One region of the Saccharopolyspora antiqui genome, then DNA from elsewhere that is predicted to be linked to it. Evidence: riboswitches for the same ligand, from Rfam matches in the RefSeq annotation. Region 1 holds a riboswitch; each other region holds the start of a gene.
The links. A riboswitch is a leader RNA that binds a small molecule or an ion and turns the genes downstream of it on or off. The one in region 1 is predicted to bind glycine.
Positions count from the first base shown of each region.

Region 2: another riboswitch for glycine. It lies ahead of gcvP (aminomethyl-transferring glycine dehydrogenase); the one in region 1 lies ahead of gcvH (glycine cleavage system protein GcvH).
Region 3: another riboswitch for glycine. It lies ahead of gcvT (glycine cleavage system aminomethyltransferase GcvT); the one in region 1 lies ahead of gcvH (glycine cleavage system protein GcvH).

Region 1 is NZ_JBQQBO010000027.1:69,172-73,642, forward strand. Features, by position in the region: gene ACTWQN_RS31505 (PucR family transcriptional regulator) at 5-1,561, opposite strand; glycine riboswitch at 1,672-1,776, shown strand; glycine riboswitch at 1,777-1,875, shown strand; gene gcvH (glycine cleavage system protein GcvH) at 1,926-2,297, shown strand; gene ACTWQN_RS31515 (L-serine ammonia-lyase) at 2,326-3,681, shown strand; gene ACTWQN_RS31520 (MBL fold metallo-hydrolase) at 4,013-4,471, opposite strand, start outside.
Region 2 is NZ_JBQQBO010000007.1:220,561-225,031, reverse strand. Features, by position in the region: gene garA (glycogen accumulation regulator GarA) at 1-175, shown strand, start outside; gene ACTWQN_RS14570 (bifunctional nuclease family protein) at 565-1,041, shown strand; gene ACTWQN_RS14565 (MerR family transcriptional regulator) at 1,301-1,873, shown strand; glycine riboswitch at 1,951-2,052, shown strand; glycine riboswitch at 2,053-2,169, shown strand; gene gcvP (aminomethyl-transferring glycine dehydrogenase) at 2,300-4,471, shown strand, end outside.
Region 3 is NZ_JBQQBO010000025.1:38,848-43,318, forward strand. Features, by position in the region: gene ACTWQN_RS30360 (acyl-CoA dehydrogenase family protein) at 1-548, opposite strand, end outside; gene ACTWQN_RS30365 (TetR/AcrR family transcriptional regulator) at 652-1,377, shown strand; glycine riboswitch at 1,533-1,627, shown strand; glycine riboswitch at 1,628-1,726, shown strand; gene gcvT (glycine cleavage system aminomethyltransferase GcvT) at 1,860-2,963, shown strand; gene glyA (serine hydroxymethyltransferase) at 3,063-4,343, shown strand.

The DNA of each region.
Region 1 (4,471 bases):
GCTTTCAGCCGTGCTGCGCCCAGTGCTCGGCGAGTAGTTGCACGAGCAGCGCGGATCGGACGTCGGGGTCTTCGAGGTCGACGTTCACGAGTTGGGTGAGTCGCTTCATCCGATAGCGGAAGGTGTTGGGGTGCACGCGCAGCTCGCGGCTCGCCTGCCGGGGATCGCCGGGGTGCCGCAGCGCCGCGTGCAGGGTGGCCAGGTAGTCGGTGCCCTGCGTGCGGTCGTGGTCGCGCAGCACCGGTATCGGCCCGAGCGCGCCGATTCCGGCATCCGTCGCCGCGCCCGCCATGCGGCTGAGCACCAGCAGATGCCAGTTGTCCTCGTACACCGCCACCCGCTGCGTCAACAGGCCGGTCCGCAGCAGGCCGATCAGCTCCTCGGCTTGCGTCCGCGACTGGGCCAGCTCGGCAACAGCCACCGCGGTGCCCACCGCGATGAGCGGACGGGGCGACACGTCGTGGGATGCGAGGGCTTCCCGCAAGTCCGGCCAGCCGCCGGGGCGGGCGCGGTCGGGAACCAGCGCATACAGCAGGGTGCCGATCTCGGTGACCAGCGGGCGCCGCCCGATCCCGCGCGTGATCCACTCCCACATCGCCAACCGATGCCCCTCCGCGGGGCCGGCCGACGATGGCACTTCGATGGCGACGACTCGATGCGGCTCGTTGGGCACCGCCAGGTCGTTGGCGGCGGCCCGCCAGCCTTCACCGCCTTCCAACAGCAGCCGCACCTGTTCGGCGGATCGGCGCCGCTCCGAATCCGCCACCGCGCGCCACCGCAGCAGTTGCAGCGCGACCAGCGGTGCGGTGTCCGCGAAGGCGGTAGAACGCTCCTCGGACACCTCGCCGGGAACCACCGCCCACATCGACCCCAGCAGCTCACCGCCCATCCGGATCGGCACGACCAACCGGGGCAGGGTTCCGTCCTGCTGGGCGGGCACGAAGATCGCCGAACTGCCCTTGCTGAGCTGCCGGAACGTGCCGCGAGCCCGGAACTTGGCGAGCACGTCGTCGGGCTGCTTGCGCCCCATGATCGTCGACACCCGCGCGGGATCGGTGAGATCCTGCCGCGCGGAATACGCCAGCACCTGGGAGTGCGCGTCCTCAATCGTGACGGGCGCGTCCACCACGTCGGCCACCGCATCGGCGAGCCGGAACAGATCACCCACACCGGCGCCGCGCGCATCGGCCTCCTCGATGCCGGTTCCGGCCAACGCGGCACGGATCAGCCAGACCAGCTGCGCCCAGGCGGTACCAGGCCGAACCTCGACCAGCGCCACCCCGCTCTGCTCGGCAGCCGCGACGACGGCGTCATCAGCGGAAATCGGCGGCTTGAGCAGCACTGCCGCGGCATCCTGTGCGCCGCACACCCGCGTCAGCGCCACCGCATGTTCGCGGTCCGTGACGGCCACCCCCAGAACGAGGTCACCGCCGGCCGCGGTCGGTGGTTGATCAAGCTCGGCGATGACGACGTCCCCGACGCAGACGGTCGGCTCCGGGATGACCACGGCGCGCAGCAGCGTCGGTCCGACTCTCTCGACCAGTGCCCGGATGTCCAGCATCACCGGCCTCCTGAGAACCTCGGGCCGCCTCCGGTGGGCGGGGAGGGCGTTGACACCAGGGCTGGCCCGTTTATCGTTGCTGAGCACCTCGACAATCGCATACCGGCCCTAGACCCCGTGCGGGAGAGACCCTGCGAGCTCACGTCGAGCCGCCAGGGCGCCGAAGGAGCAAGACTCCCCACAAACTCTCAGGCACCCATGACCGTTCGGGCGAGGCAACTCTGGAAAGCGTGCGTCATCGATGACGCTCCACCCACGGTGCAAGCCGCGACTGCCGCGGTGAAGCTCTCAGGTTCCGCAACAGAGGGGGAGGCCCAGCAACCCCGGGCATGCGTGCCCCCCGACAGCTATGGAGCCTCCCCGCATGTCCATGCCCGAGAACCTGCGCTACACCGAAGAACACGAGTGGCTTGCCGACCGCGGCGAACTGGTCCGGATCGGCATCACCCAACATGCCGCCGACGCCCTCGGCGACATCGTCTACGTCCAGTTGCCCGCGGTCGGAGACCAGATCGAGGCCGGTCAGTCCTGCGGTGAACTGGAGTCCACCAAGTCCGTCAGCGACCTGTTCGCGCCGGTGAGCGGCGAGGTCGTGGCGATCAACGAGTCCGTTGTGGACGATCCCGCGCTGGTCAACACCGAGCCCTTCGGTGGGGGTTGGCTGCTTGAGGTGCGCGCCACCGACACCGGTGCGGTGCTCACCGCCGAGCAGTACGCGGAACTGATCGCGCAGTAGCCGGGTCGGGCGACGGAGGAGAGCGCCAATGGCGATCAGCGTCTTCGACCTGTTCTCGGTGGGCATCGGGCCGTCCAGCTCGCACACCGTTGGCCCGATGCGCGCTGCGAAGCGGTTCGCGCAGCGGCTGCGCGACGCGGGCCGGTTGCCGCAGGTGAAGCGGATCAAGGCGGAACTGTTCGGTTCGCTGGGAGCGACCGGGCACGGGCACGGCAGCCCGAAGGCGGTGCTGCTCGGTCTGGAGGGCCACAGCCCGGAAAGCGTCGACCCGGCCGCGGTTGAGGGCCGGGTGGCGGAAATCCGGGAGACCGGGCGGTTGCTGGTCGACGAAGTGCAGGAGATCAGGTTCGTGGTGGACCGGGATCTGGTGATGCACCGCCGCAGGTCACTGCCCTTGCACCCCAACGGGATGCGGTTCACCGCGTTCGGCGCCGACGACGCCGAGTTGGACACCGCGGTGTTCTATTCGGTGGGCGGTGGTTTCGTCGTCGACGAGGACGCCACTGGTGCCGATCGGATCAAACCCGACGAGACGGTGTTGAAGTTCCCGTTCCGCACCGGTGCGGAACTGCTCGCCCGAACCGCCGAGTCCGGGCTGTCGATCAGCGACATCATGCTGGCCAACGAGTTGTCCTGGCGCGACGAGGACACCGTGCGCCGGGAACTGCTGGACATCTGGCAAGTCATGCGCGAATGCGTGGACAACGGGTGCCGCAACACCGGAGAACTGCCCGGCGGCCTCAAAGTCCGGCGTCGGGCGGCGGAATTGGCCGCTTCGCTGACCGAGCGGGACGATCCGCTGGAGTGGGTCACCCTCTTCGCGCTCGCGGTGAACGAGGAGAACGCGGCCGGCGGTCGCGTGGTGACCGCGCCGACCAACGGAGCGGCTGGCATCGTGCCCGCGGTGCTGCACTACTACGTGCGTTTCGTGCCTGGTGCCGACGACAACGGGGTGGTTCGGTTCCTGCTCGCGGCCGCTGCGGTCGGTGTGCTGTTCAAGGAGAACGCGTCGATCTCCGGGGCCGAGGTCGGCTGTCAGGGCGAGGTCGGCTCCGCGTGTTCGATGGCCGCCGCCGGGCTCGCCGAGGTCCTCGGCGGAACCCCGAACCAGGTGGAGAACGCCGCCGAGATCGCGATGGAGCACAACCTCGGGCTCACCTGCGATCCGATCGGCGGCCTGGTGCAGATCCCGTGCATCGAGCGCAACGCGGTCGCTTCGGTGAAGGCCATCACGGCCGCGCGGATGGCGATGCGCGGCGACGGCAGCCATTTCGTCTCGCTTGACAAGGTGATCAAGACCATGCGGGAAACCGGCCGGGACATGAAGGTCAAGTACAAGGAGACCGCCCGCGGCGGACTGGCCGTCAACGTCATCGAGTGCTGAGAAAACCGCCCCTGAGCCGCGAGAATCTGCGCCCCGGGGCGTTCGCGTCGTGGTCGAGAATGGGGGTTTGCTCTCAACTTGAGTTGAGGTTTTAGGTGGTTTCATCAGCGGGATCTCGGAGGAAGGGGCCGGAGATGGAATTCACCGACGCGACCCATCCGATGGGGTACTGGACCGGGGCGGCCAACCAAGCCGTCGTTGGGCACATCAACGACTCACTGGTGGAACTGGGCATTGCGCAGCGCCACTTGTGGTCCTACCTGCGAACACGGGTTCCTGAATCGGACCGGGGAGCCGTCATCAGTGCCGACCCTGCCGCGCTGTGCGTGGCTCAGGGTGTGGCGGATTCCCCGGGCTGGAGCAGTACGAGCCGGTCGGCGAGCCCGGCCCGCTCGAACGCCTCGCGCAGTGCGTCGCCGCCTTCGGTGAAGTGCTGCCAGCTGTTGAAGTGGACCGGCACGATGCGCCTCGCCCGCAGGAGCTTCGCGGCCTCGACCGCCCCCGCACTGTCCAATGTGAGCAGTGCGCCATCGAAGAACCTGGTTCGGGCGGCACCGGCGAACAGCACCGCCGTGTCCACCGGGGCGAACCGGTCGGCGATGTGCCGGACCACGTCGAGCGAAGCGTTGTCGCCGCTGACGTAAACAGTGGGTAGGTCGGCCGCCGTCAGCATGAAACCGGCAACCTCGCCGGTCACGGCCTCGCAGCCTTCCGGGCCATGCTGGGCTGGCAAGGCGGTGATGCGCAGGTTCCCTCCGCTGGGGCGGGGGAGGTCGAGATATGCCCAGGG
Region 2 (4,471 bases), on a different contig from region 1:
CCGGCGCGAGGGCAACGACTTCGTGGTCGTCGACGTCGGCAGCCTCAACGGCACCTACGTCAACCGGGAGCCGGTGGACACCTCGGTGCTGGCCAACGGCGATGAGGTGCAGATCGGGAAGTTCCGGCTGGTGTTCCTGACCGGCCCGATCGACGGGGGACCGGGCGGCCGCTGAGGCCCCGGCATTCGACTTTGCGACCCGCCAGCGGGGCGGCGCCGAGGTGGCGTCGCCCCGCTGGCGCGTCCCGGGTCCGCGGGCCGGGCGCGCGATGTCCGCGCGCTGGGAATTTCCCGGCGTCGCAACCGGTTTCTACGTCAATGCGGCTTTTTGCACCGGTCCGATGGGCCGGTGGGCGGTGTATCGTGCTGGGTAATGCTCGATGAAGAGCTCAGCCAGCGGTTTCGGGCCAGATGCACCGGCAGGAAGGCCGCGAGAATCGGTGGTCGACCAGACCGCCAAAGGGATGGGCGTGTCCGCCGTATCGCGGGTAGCGTCGGAGGCGTCGGTGCGCGATCCTCGACGGGGATGTCACGCTTCGGCGCGCTGGAGGAGGCGATGTGACGATGAGCAGCGAGATGCGCGTCGTCGGCGTGCGAGTGGAACTACCAGCAAACCAGCCGATTCTGCTGTTGCGCGAGGCGCACGGCGAGCGTTACCTGCCGATCTGGATCGGCTCGGTCGAGGCGACGGCCATCGCCCTTGAGCAGCAGGGTGTGCGGCCGCAAAGACCACTTACCCACGACCTGCTGAAGGACGTCATCGGTGCCCTCGGGCGCGACCTGGAACAGGTGCGGATCACCGACCTGCAGGACGGCACCTTCTTCGCCGAGCTGGTGTTCGACGGGGATGTGCGGGTTTCGGCACGGCCGAGCGACTCGGTGGCGCTGGCGCTGCGCATCGGGGTGCCGATCCACGCCGACGAATCGGTGTTGGACGAGGCGGGGCTGATCATCCCGGACGAGCAAGAGGACGAGGTCGAGAAGTTCCGCGAGTTCCTGGACTCGGTATCGCCGGAGGACTTCCGCGGCGCGGACACCTGACCCCGCCGATCGGCCCGACGACAGCATCCCGGCCCCTGCCCGCGCACCGCGGGCAGGGGCCGGGTCGTCCGGGCGCGTCGCGTTGACCTCCCCGCGGGGCAGGCATACCGTCGAGATACGCGAATTGCCCCGGTGTGATTCAGCCGGTGATTCGGCCGATGCGTTCGACCGGTGGGCGGTGTTCGCGGCCCTGGACCGGGATGGTTCGGGTGCTGGTGATCGTCGTCGTCGGCTTCGTGCCGGACGAGGGGAGGCAGGCGTGGTCGAGGAAGCGTCCAACCGGGATGCTGCCGCTGAGCAGGGCGAACTGTTCCCCGACGCCTCACTGCCGGACGAACTGGTCGGCTACCGGGGCCCGGCGGCCTGCCAGATCGCCGGTATCACCTACCGCCAGTTGGACTACTGGGCGCGCACCAAGCTGGTCGGACCGTCCATCCGCGGTGCCGCCGGTTCTGGCTCGCAGCGGTTGTACTCGTTCAAGGACATCCTGGTGCTCAAGGTGGTCAAGCGACTGCTGGACACCGGGGTGTCGCTGCACAACATCCGGGTCGCGGTGGAGCACCTGCGCAACCGAGGCGTGCAGGACCTGGCGCGGCTGACGCTGTTCAGCGACGGGACGACGGTCTACGAGTGCACCTCTGCCGAGGAGGTGGTCGACCTGTTGCAGGGTGGCCAAGGGGTGTTCGGCATCGCCGTCAGCGGTGCGATGCGCGAGATCAGCGGCACGATCCACGAGTTCCCGGCCGAACGGGCCGACGGTGGCGAGCTGGCGGAGTCGGTGGACGACGAGTTGTCCCGGCGGCGGCGCGACCGGCAGGCCGAGACCGGCTGAATCGGGCGAACCATGTGCGGCTGGTGACATCGGCGGTCCGCTGCGGCCGCCTGATCCGGTAGGCTGCGGCACATCGCCGACCCCGTGCGGGAGAGTCCGGTCCGGCTTCGGTCGTGGCTGGCGCCGAAGGAGCAACTCTCCCCGACAACCTCTCAGGCCACCTGGACCGCACGGGCGAGATGCCTCTGGAAAGAGAGCGCACCGCAGCCGTGGTGCACTCCGCCGACGGTGCAAGCCCGGTGCTCCGGGTGAAGCTCTCAGGCGTCCGCTGCGCGGACAGTGACAGAGGGGGAGAGCAGCGCAGTTCCAGCTGGGTCTTGCGGGACATCCGCGCCCGGTCGGTCACCTGAGCAGCAAGGCGATCGTCGCTCACGTGGCCTGCACTGCCTGCCGCCCTTTGTCCGCCGTGATGATTGAGGTTTGGCGATGACCGACGTGACCCACGACCGCATCCCACTGGCCGCGCTGGAGCACGGCACGCCGTTCGCCGATCGGCACGTCGGACCGATGCCCGCCGAGTTGGCGCACATGCTCGACGTGATCGGGGTCGGTTCGCTGGAGGAGCTGGGGCAGCGCGCCGTGCCGGAGGCGATCCGGGAAGGCGACCTGGAGCTGGCGCTGCCCGAACCGGCCACCGAAGCCGACGCGCTGGCCGAGCTGCGCGACCTGGCGCACCACTGCCACCCGCACACCGAGATGATCGGGCTGGGCTACTACGCCACCATCACCCCGCCGGTGATCCTGCGCAACGTGCTGGAAAGCCCCGCCTGGTACACCGCGTACACCCCGTACCAGCCGGAGATCTCGCAGGGGCGCCTCGAAGCGCTGCTGAACTTCCAGACCATGGTCGCCGACCTGGCCGGGGCGCCGGTGGCCAACGCCTCGATGCTCGACGAGTCGACCGCGGCGGCCGAGGGCATGACGCTGGTGCGCCGCGCGGGCCGGTCGAAGTCGCCGCGGTTCGTGGTGGACGCCGATACGCTGCCGCAGACCATCGCGGTGATCGAGACCCGCGCGCGGCCGCTGGGCATCGAGGTCGTCGTGGCGGACCTGTCCGAGGGGGCGCGGGCGCTGCCGGAGGGCGAGTTCTTCGGCGTGCTGCTGGCCTATCCGGGCGCCGCTGGCGCGGTGCGCGACCACGAGGAGATCATCGCCGAAGTGCACCGGCGCGGCGCGAAGGTCGTCGTGGCGGCCGATCTGCTGGCGCTGACGCTGCTGCGCTCGCCCGGCGAGATCGGCGCCGACGTGGTGATCGGGAGCACCCAGCGCTTCGGGGTGCCGATGGGCTTCGGCGGTCCGCACGCCGGATTCATGGCCGTGGCCAAGGGACTTGAGCGGCAGCTGCCGGGCCGACTGGTCGGGGTGAGCGTCGACGCCGACGGCGACCAGGCCTACCGGCTGGCGCTGCAAACCCGCGAACAGCACATCCGCCGCGAGAAGGCCACCAGCAACATCTGCACCGCGCAGGTGCTGCTGGCGGTCGTGGCGTCGATGTACGCCGTGTACCACGGACCGGCCGGGCTGCGTTCGATCGCGACCCGCGCGCACCGGATGGCGGCCGTGCTCGCCGAGCAGCTGCGCCGCAGCGGGATCGAGGTGCTGCACCGGGAGTTCTTCGACACGATCGTCACGAAGGTGCCGGGCAGGGCGGACGAGATCGTCGCGGCGGCCCGGCAGCGCGGCGTCAACCTCCGCCGGGTGGACGTCGACCACGTCGGCATCAGCTGCGACGAGACCACCACGCGGGCCCATCTGGCGACCGTGTGGCAGGCGTTCGGCATCGCGGATGTGGACGTCGACGAACTGGACACCGAGACCCCGGACGCGCTGCCGACAGCACTGCGGCGCACCTCGGAGTACCTGACCCACCCGGTGTTCCACACCCATCGCTCCGAGACCTCGCTGCTGCGCTACCTGCGGCAACTGTCCGATAAGGACATTGCGCTGGACCGCAGCATGATCCCGTTGGGCTCCTGCACCATGAAGCTCAACGCGACGGCCGAGATGGAGCCGATCACCTGGCCGGAATTCGGTTCGCTGCACCCGTTCGCGCCCGCCCAGGACGCCGCCGGGTTGCTGTCGATCGTCAAGGACCTGGAGAACTGGCTGGCCGAGATCACCGGTTACGACGCGGTGAGCCTGCAGCCCAACGCCGGCAGCCAGGGCGAGTTCGCGGGTCTGCTGGCGATCCGCGCCTACCACCACAGCCGTGGTGCCGCCGACCGGAACGTCTGCCTGATCCCGGCGAGCGCGCACGGCACCAACGCCGCGAGCGCGGTGATGGCCGGGATGCGGGTGATCGTGGTGCGCTGCGACGACGAGGGCAACATCGAGATGGCGCACCTGCGCGAACTGGTCGCCGAGCACGCCGACGACCTCGCCGCGATCATGATCACCTACCCGTCGACGCACGGCGTCTACGAGGACACCGTGCGCGAGGTGTGCGGGTTGGTGCACGACGCCGGCGGTCAGGTCTACGTGGACGGCGCGAACCTCAACGCGCTGATCGGCCTGGCCCGGATGGGCAAGTTCGGTGCCGACGTCTCACACCTGAACCTGCACAAGACCTTCTGCATCCCGCACGGCGGCGGTGGCCCC
Region 3 (4,471 bases), on a different contig from region 1:
ACCCCGCCGTTGGCCCGATCGGTGACGGCGAAGACCATCGCGAAGTCGGCGTCGATGCCGCCGGTGATGAACGTCTTCTCACCGTTGATCACCCACTCGTCGCCGTCTTGGACGGCGGTGGTGCGCAGGTTCCTGGCATCCGATCCGGCACCCGGCTCGGTGATCGCGAAGCACGACTTGCGGGTGCCCTCGATGGTCGGCAGCAGGTAGCGCTGCTTCTGCTCCTCGTTGGCGTAGTACAGGATGTTGTCGGCGTAGCCGCCGAACCGGAACGGCACGAAGGTGCGGCCGAGCTCGATCTCGATCAGCGCGGTCAGCACCGCCGACAGGCCCATCCCGCCGTACTCCTCGGGCGTCTGCACGCCCCAGAACCCGGACTGCTTCGCCTTGTCCTGCAGTTCGCGCAGCTCGTCCCTGGTCAGGCCGCGTTGCCCGGCCCGCTCGCGACGCAGCACCTCGGGTTCCAGCGGCACCAGCTCGCGCTGGACGAAGTTGCGCACCCAGTCGCGGATGTCGCGTTCGGTGTCGGACAGCGAGAAGTCGACCATCGCCGGATTCCTTTCAGTGCAGCCGCATAACTAACGACGTTAGTTTTATGGCAGCCTAAGACCGTCCCGGCGAGCGCCGCAAGGGACCCGACGAGGAGAGAACGTGCCCAGACCAGCCACTCCCCGGCTGTCGCCGGAGCGCATCCAGCGGATCGGGCTGGAGATCATCGACACTGACGGCCTCGACGCGCTGTCCATGCGCCGCCTGGCCGAGCGACTCGGCGTGCGCGCCGCATCGCTCTACAACCACGTGTCGACCAAGGAAGACCTGCTGCACGAGATCGCCGACGGCGTGATGGCCGCGGTGGACGTCTCCGGCTTCGACGCGGACTGGACGACCGGCCTGCGCACCTGGGCCCGCTCCTACCGGGCGGCCCTGATCTCGCACCCGAACCTGGTCCCGTTCCTGGCCTACGGCCCGGCCCGCCGGGAGATCGCGCTGCGCGCCGCGGACGCGGTGCACGGCGGCCTGACCAGCGCGGGCTGGCCGCAGCGCTACGCCACGATGATCGGTGCCTCGACGAAGTACCTGGTGGTCGGCTCCGCGATGGGCTCGTTCAGCGGCGGCTTCCCAGACGACGCGGCGGTCTACGACGACCGCTTCCCACACCTCAACCGAGCCCACCTGCTCCGCGAACACGCGGCGGAAATAGACGCGGACAGCTTCGAACTAGCCCTATCCGCCCTGATAGACGGCCTGCAGAAGCAGTACCGCGAACTGAGCGACGAGCGGATGCGCCGCGAGCCCCAGGCGTCGCTGGAAGACCCGGCCGATGTCGCAGAACTGAACGCAGCCCGCGACGACATGGGATCCGGCGACGCCTGGTGACGCGAACGGACAACTCACTCAGTCCACTTCGGGTAACCCCTTTCGGAGGAGACACAAGTCGCGGTCAAGCCAGTCCGAGATCACTCACTCGTCCGGTTGACTTGGGTCGTGTTCGGTTCGTAGCGTCCTGGGCGCACAACCGAATACCGCGCCGATGACGTCGTGCGGGAGAGACTCCGCCCGCGAGGTGGAGCGCCGAAGGAGCAACACTCCCCAGCAAACTCTCAGGCACCGGCACCGCACGACACCAGGCGAACACGGAGAAAAGCAGAAGCGCAGGCTTCTCGCCCACGGTGCAAGCCACCCCTGGGGGTGGCGAAACTCTCAGGCCAATGACTCCGGGGAGACCCGCCCGACCAGCGCAAGCCCGTGCAGGTCCCAAGCCCGTGCAGGTCGGAGTCGAGGTGCCCCCGATAAGGTTGGGCGCAGTGAGCTGACCGGCCCTCGACTGCCGACCGGTGCCCACCAGGAGGAGTCTCACCATGTCGTCGCCTCGGCGAACGCCCCTGCACCACGTGCACGAAGCCCTCGGTGCGACCTTCACCGAATTCGCGGGCTGGCAGATGCCGGTGCGCTACTCCGGCGACATCGCCGAGCACAACGCGGTCCGGGGCAGCGCCGGACTGTTCGACCTGACCCACATGGGTGAGATTCGCATCAGCGGGCCGCAGGCCGCCGAAGCGCTGGACCACGCGCTGGTCGGGGCCGCGTCGGCGATCAAGCCCGGCCGCGCCCGCTACACGATGATCTGCAACGACTCCGGTGGCGTGCTCGACGACCTGATCGTCTACCGGCTCGACGAGCAGGAGTTCCTGGTGGTGGCCAACGCCGCCAACGCGGCCCTGGTGTCCGCCGAGTTGGCCGACCGGGTCGGCGGGTTCGACGCCGAGCACCGGGACGTCTCCGACGACTACGCGCTGATCGCCGTGCAGGGCCCCAACGCCGTCGCGATCCTCGCGCCGTTGACCGACACCGACCTCGACGAGGTCAAGTACTACGCGGGCTACCGCAGCCAGGTGGCGGGCCAGGACGTGCTGCTGGCGCGCACCGGCTACACCGGCGAGGACGGCTTCGAGCTGTTCACCGCGCCCGGCGACGCCGAAGCGGTCTGGCAGGCGCTGACCGAGTCCGGCGCGCGGCACGGCCTGCTGCCGACCGGGCTGTCCTGCCGCGACACGCTGCGCCTGGAAGCGGGCATGCCGCTGTACGGCAACGAGCTGTCCGCCGACCTCACGCCCTACCACGCCAACCTCGGCCGGGTGGTCAAGCTCGACAAGCCCGGCGACTTCGTCGGCAAGGCCGCGCTGGCCGCCACCGCCGAGAAGCCCACCGAGCGCACCCTGGTCGGGCTGAGCACCGAGCAGCGCCGCGCGCCCCGGCACGGCTACCGCGTGCTGGCCGCCGACGGCGCCGAGGTCGGCGTCGTCACCAGCGGCGCCCCGTCCCCGACCCTGGGCCACCCGATCGGGATGGCCTACGTGGATCGCGACCACAGCGAACCCGGCACCCAGTTGCAGGTCGACATCCGCGGTAGGAACGTCGCGGTGCAGGTCGTCGAGCTGCCGTTCTACCGCCGCGAAGCCTGACGAGATCGAACATCTGGAGGACACTTGCGAGACATTCGTCATCCCCTCGCACGGGTCCGACCGGGTGCGGGTGTCCCGCAATACACAGGAGGCAACATCATGTCGACACCGGACCTGTTCAACGACCAGCTGGCCGCGGTGGATCCGGAGGTGGCGGTGGCGGTGGGCGCTGAGTTGCACCGCCAGCAGTCCACGCTGGAGATGATCGCGTCGGAGAACTTCGCCCCGCAGGCGGTGTTGGAGGCGCAGGGTTCGGTGCTGACCAACAAGTACGCCGAGGGCTATCCGGGCCGCCGCTACTACGGCGGCTGCGAGCACGTCGACGTCATCGAGCAGCTGGCCATCGACCGGGTCAAGGAGCTCTTCGGGGCCGCGTTCGCCAACGTGCAGCCGCATTCCGGCGCGCAGGCCAACGCGGCGGCGATGTTCGCGCTGCTCAAGCCGGGCGACACCATCATGGGCCTGGACCTGGCCCACGGCGGGCACCTCACCCACGGGATGCGGATCAACTTCTCCGGCAAGCTCTACAACGTGGTGCCGTACCACGTCAGCGCCGAGGACCACCGCGTCGACATGGACGAAGTCGCCCAGCTGGCCCGCGAGCACCAGCCCCAACTGATCATCGCCGGATGGTCGGCCTACCCGCGCCAGCTGGACTTCAAGCGGTTCCGGGAGATCGCCGACGAGGTCGGCGCCTACCTGATGGTCGACATGGCGCACTTCGCCGGACTGGTCGCCGCCGGGTTGCACCCCAGCCCGGTGCCGCACGCCCACGTGGTGACCACCACCACCCACAAGACCCTCGGCGGGCCGCGCGGTGGCGTGATCCTGTCCTCGGATCCGGAGTTCACCAAGAAGTTCAACTCCGCCGTGTTCCCCGGTCAGCAGGGCGGGCCGTTGGAGCACGTGATCGCCGGGAAAGCGGTGGCGTTCAAGATCGCCGCGACGCCGGAGTTCAACGACCGGCAGCGGCGCACCGTGGAGGGCGCGCAGATCCTGGCCGGGCGCCTGCTGGCCGACGACGCCGCCCAGGCCGGGGTGCGGCTGGTCTCCGGCGGCACCGACGTCCACCTGGTGCTGGTGGACCTGCGGGATTCCGAACTGGACGGCAAGCAGGCCGAGGACCGGCTGCACGAGATCGGCATCACCGTCAACCGCAACGCCGTGCCCAACGACCCCCGTCCGCCGATGGTGACCTCGGGGCTGCGCATCGGTACCCCGGCGCTGGCCACCCGGGGCTTCGGCAAGGAGGAGTTCACCGAGGTCGCCGACATCATCGCCGAGGCCCTGAAACCGGGCTTCGACGACACGACGAGCGCGAAGCTGCGCTCCCGCGTCGAAGCGCTCGCCGCCAAGCACCCGCTGTACCCGAACCTGTAAGAACCTGTCTTCGAACTCATCTTGCGCAGCGGTGCGGGTGGCGGGACTCAGACGCCGTCTCGGGCTAAGCGGCTGGCGCCGCTTCAAAAGATCAAAGACAGTTGCCAAGTGTGACGCACGACGCCACA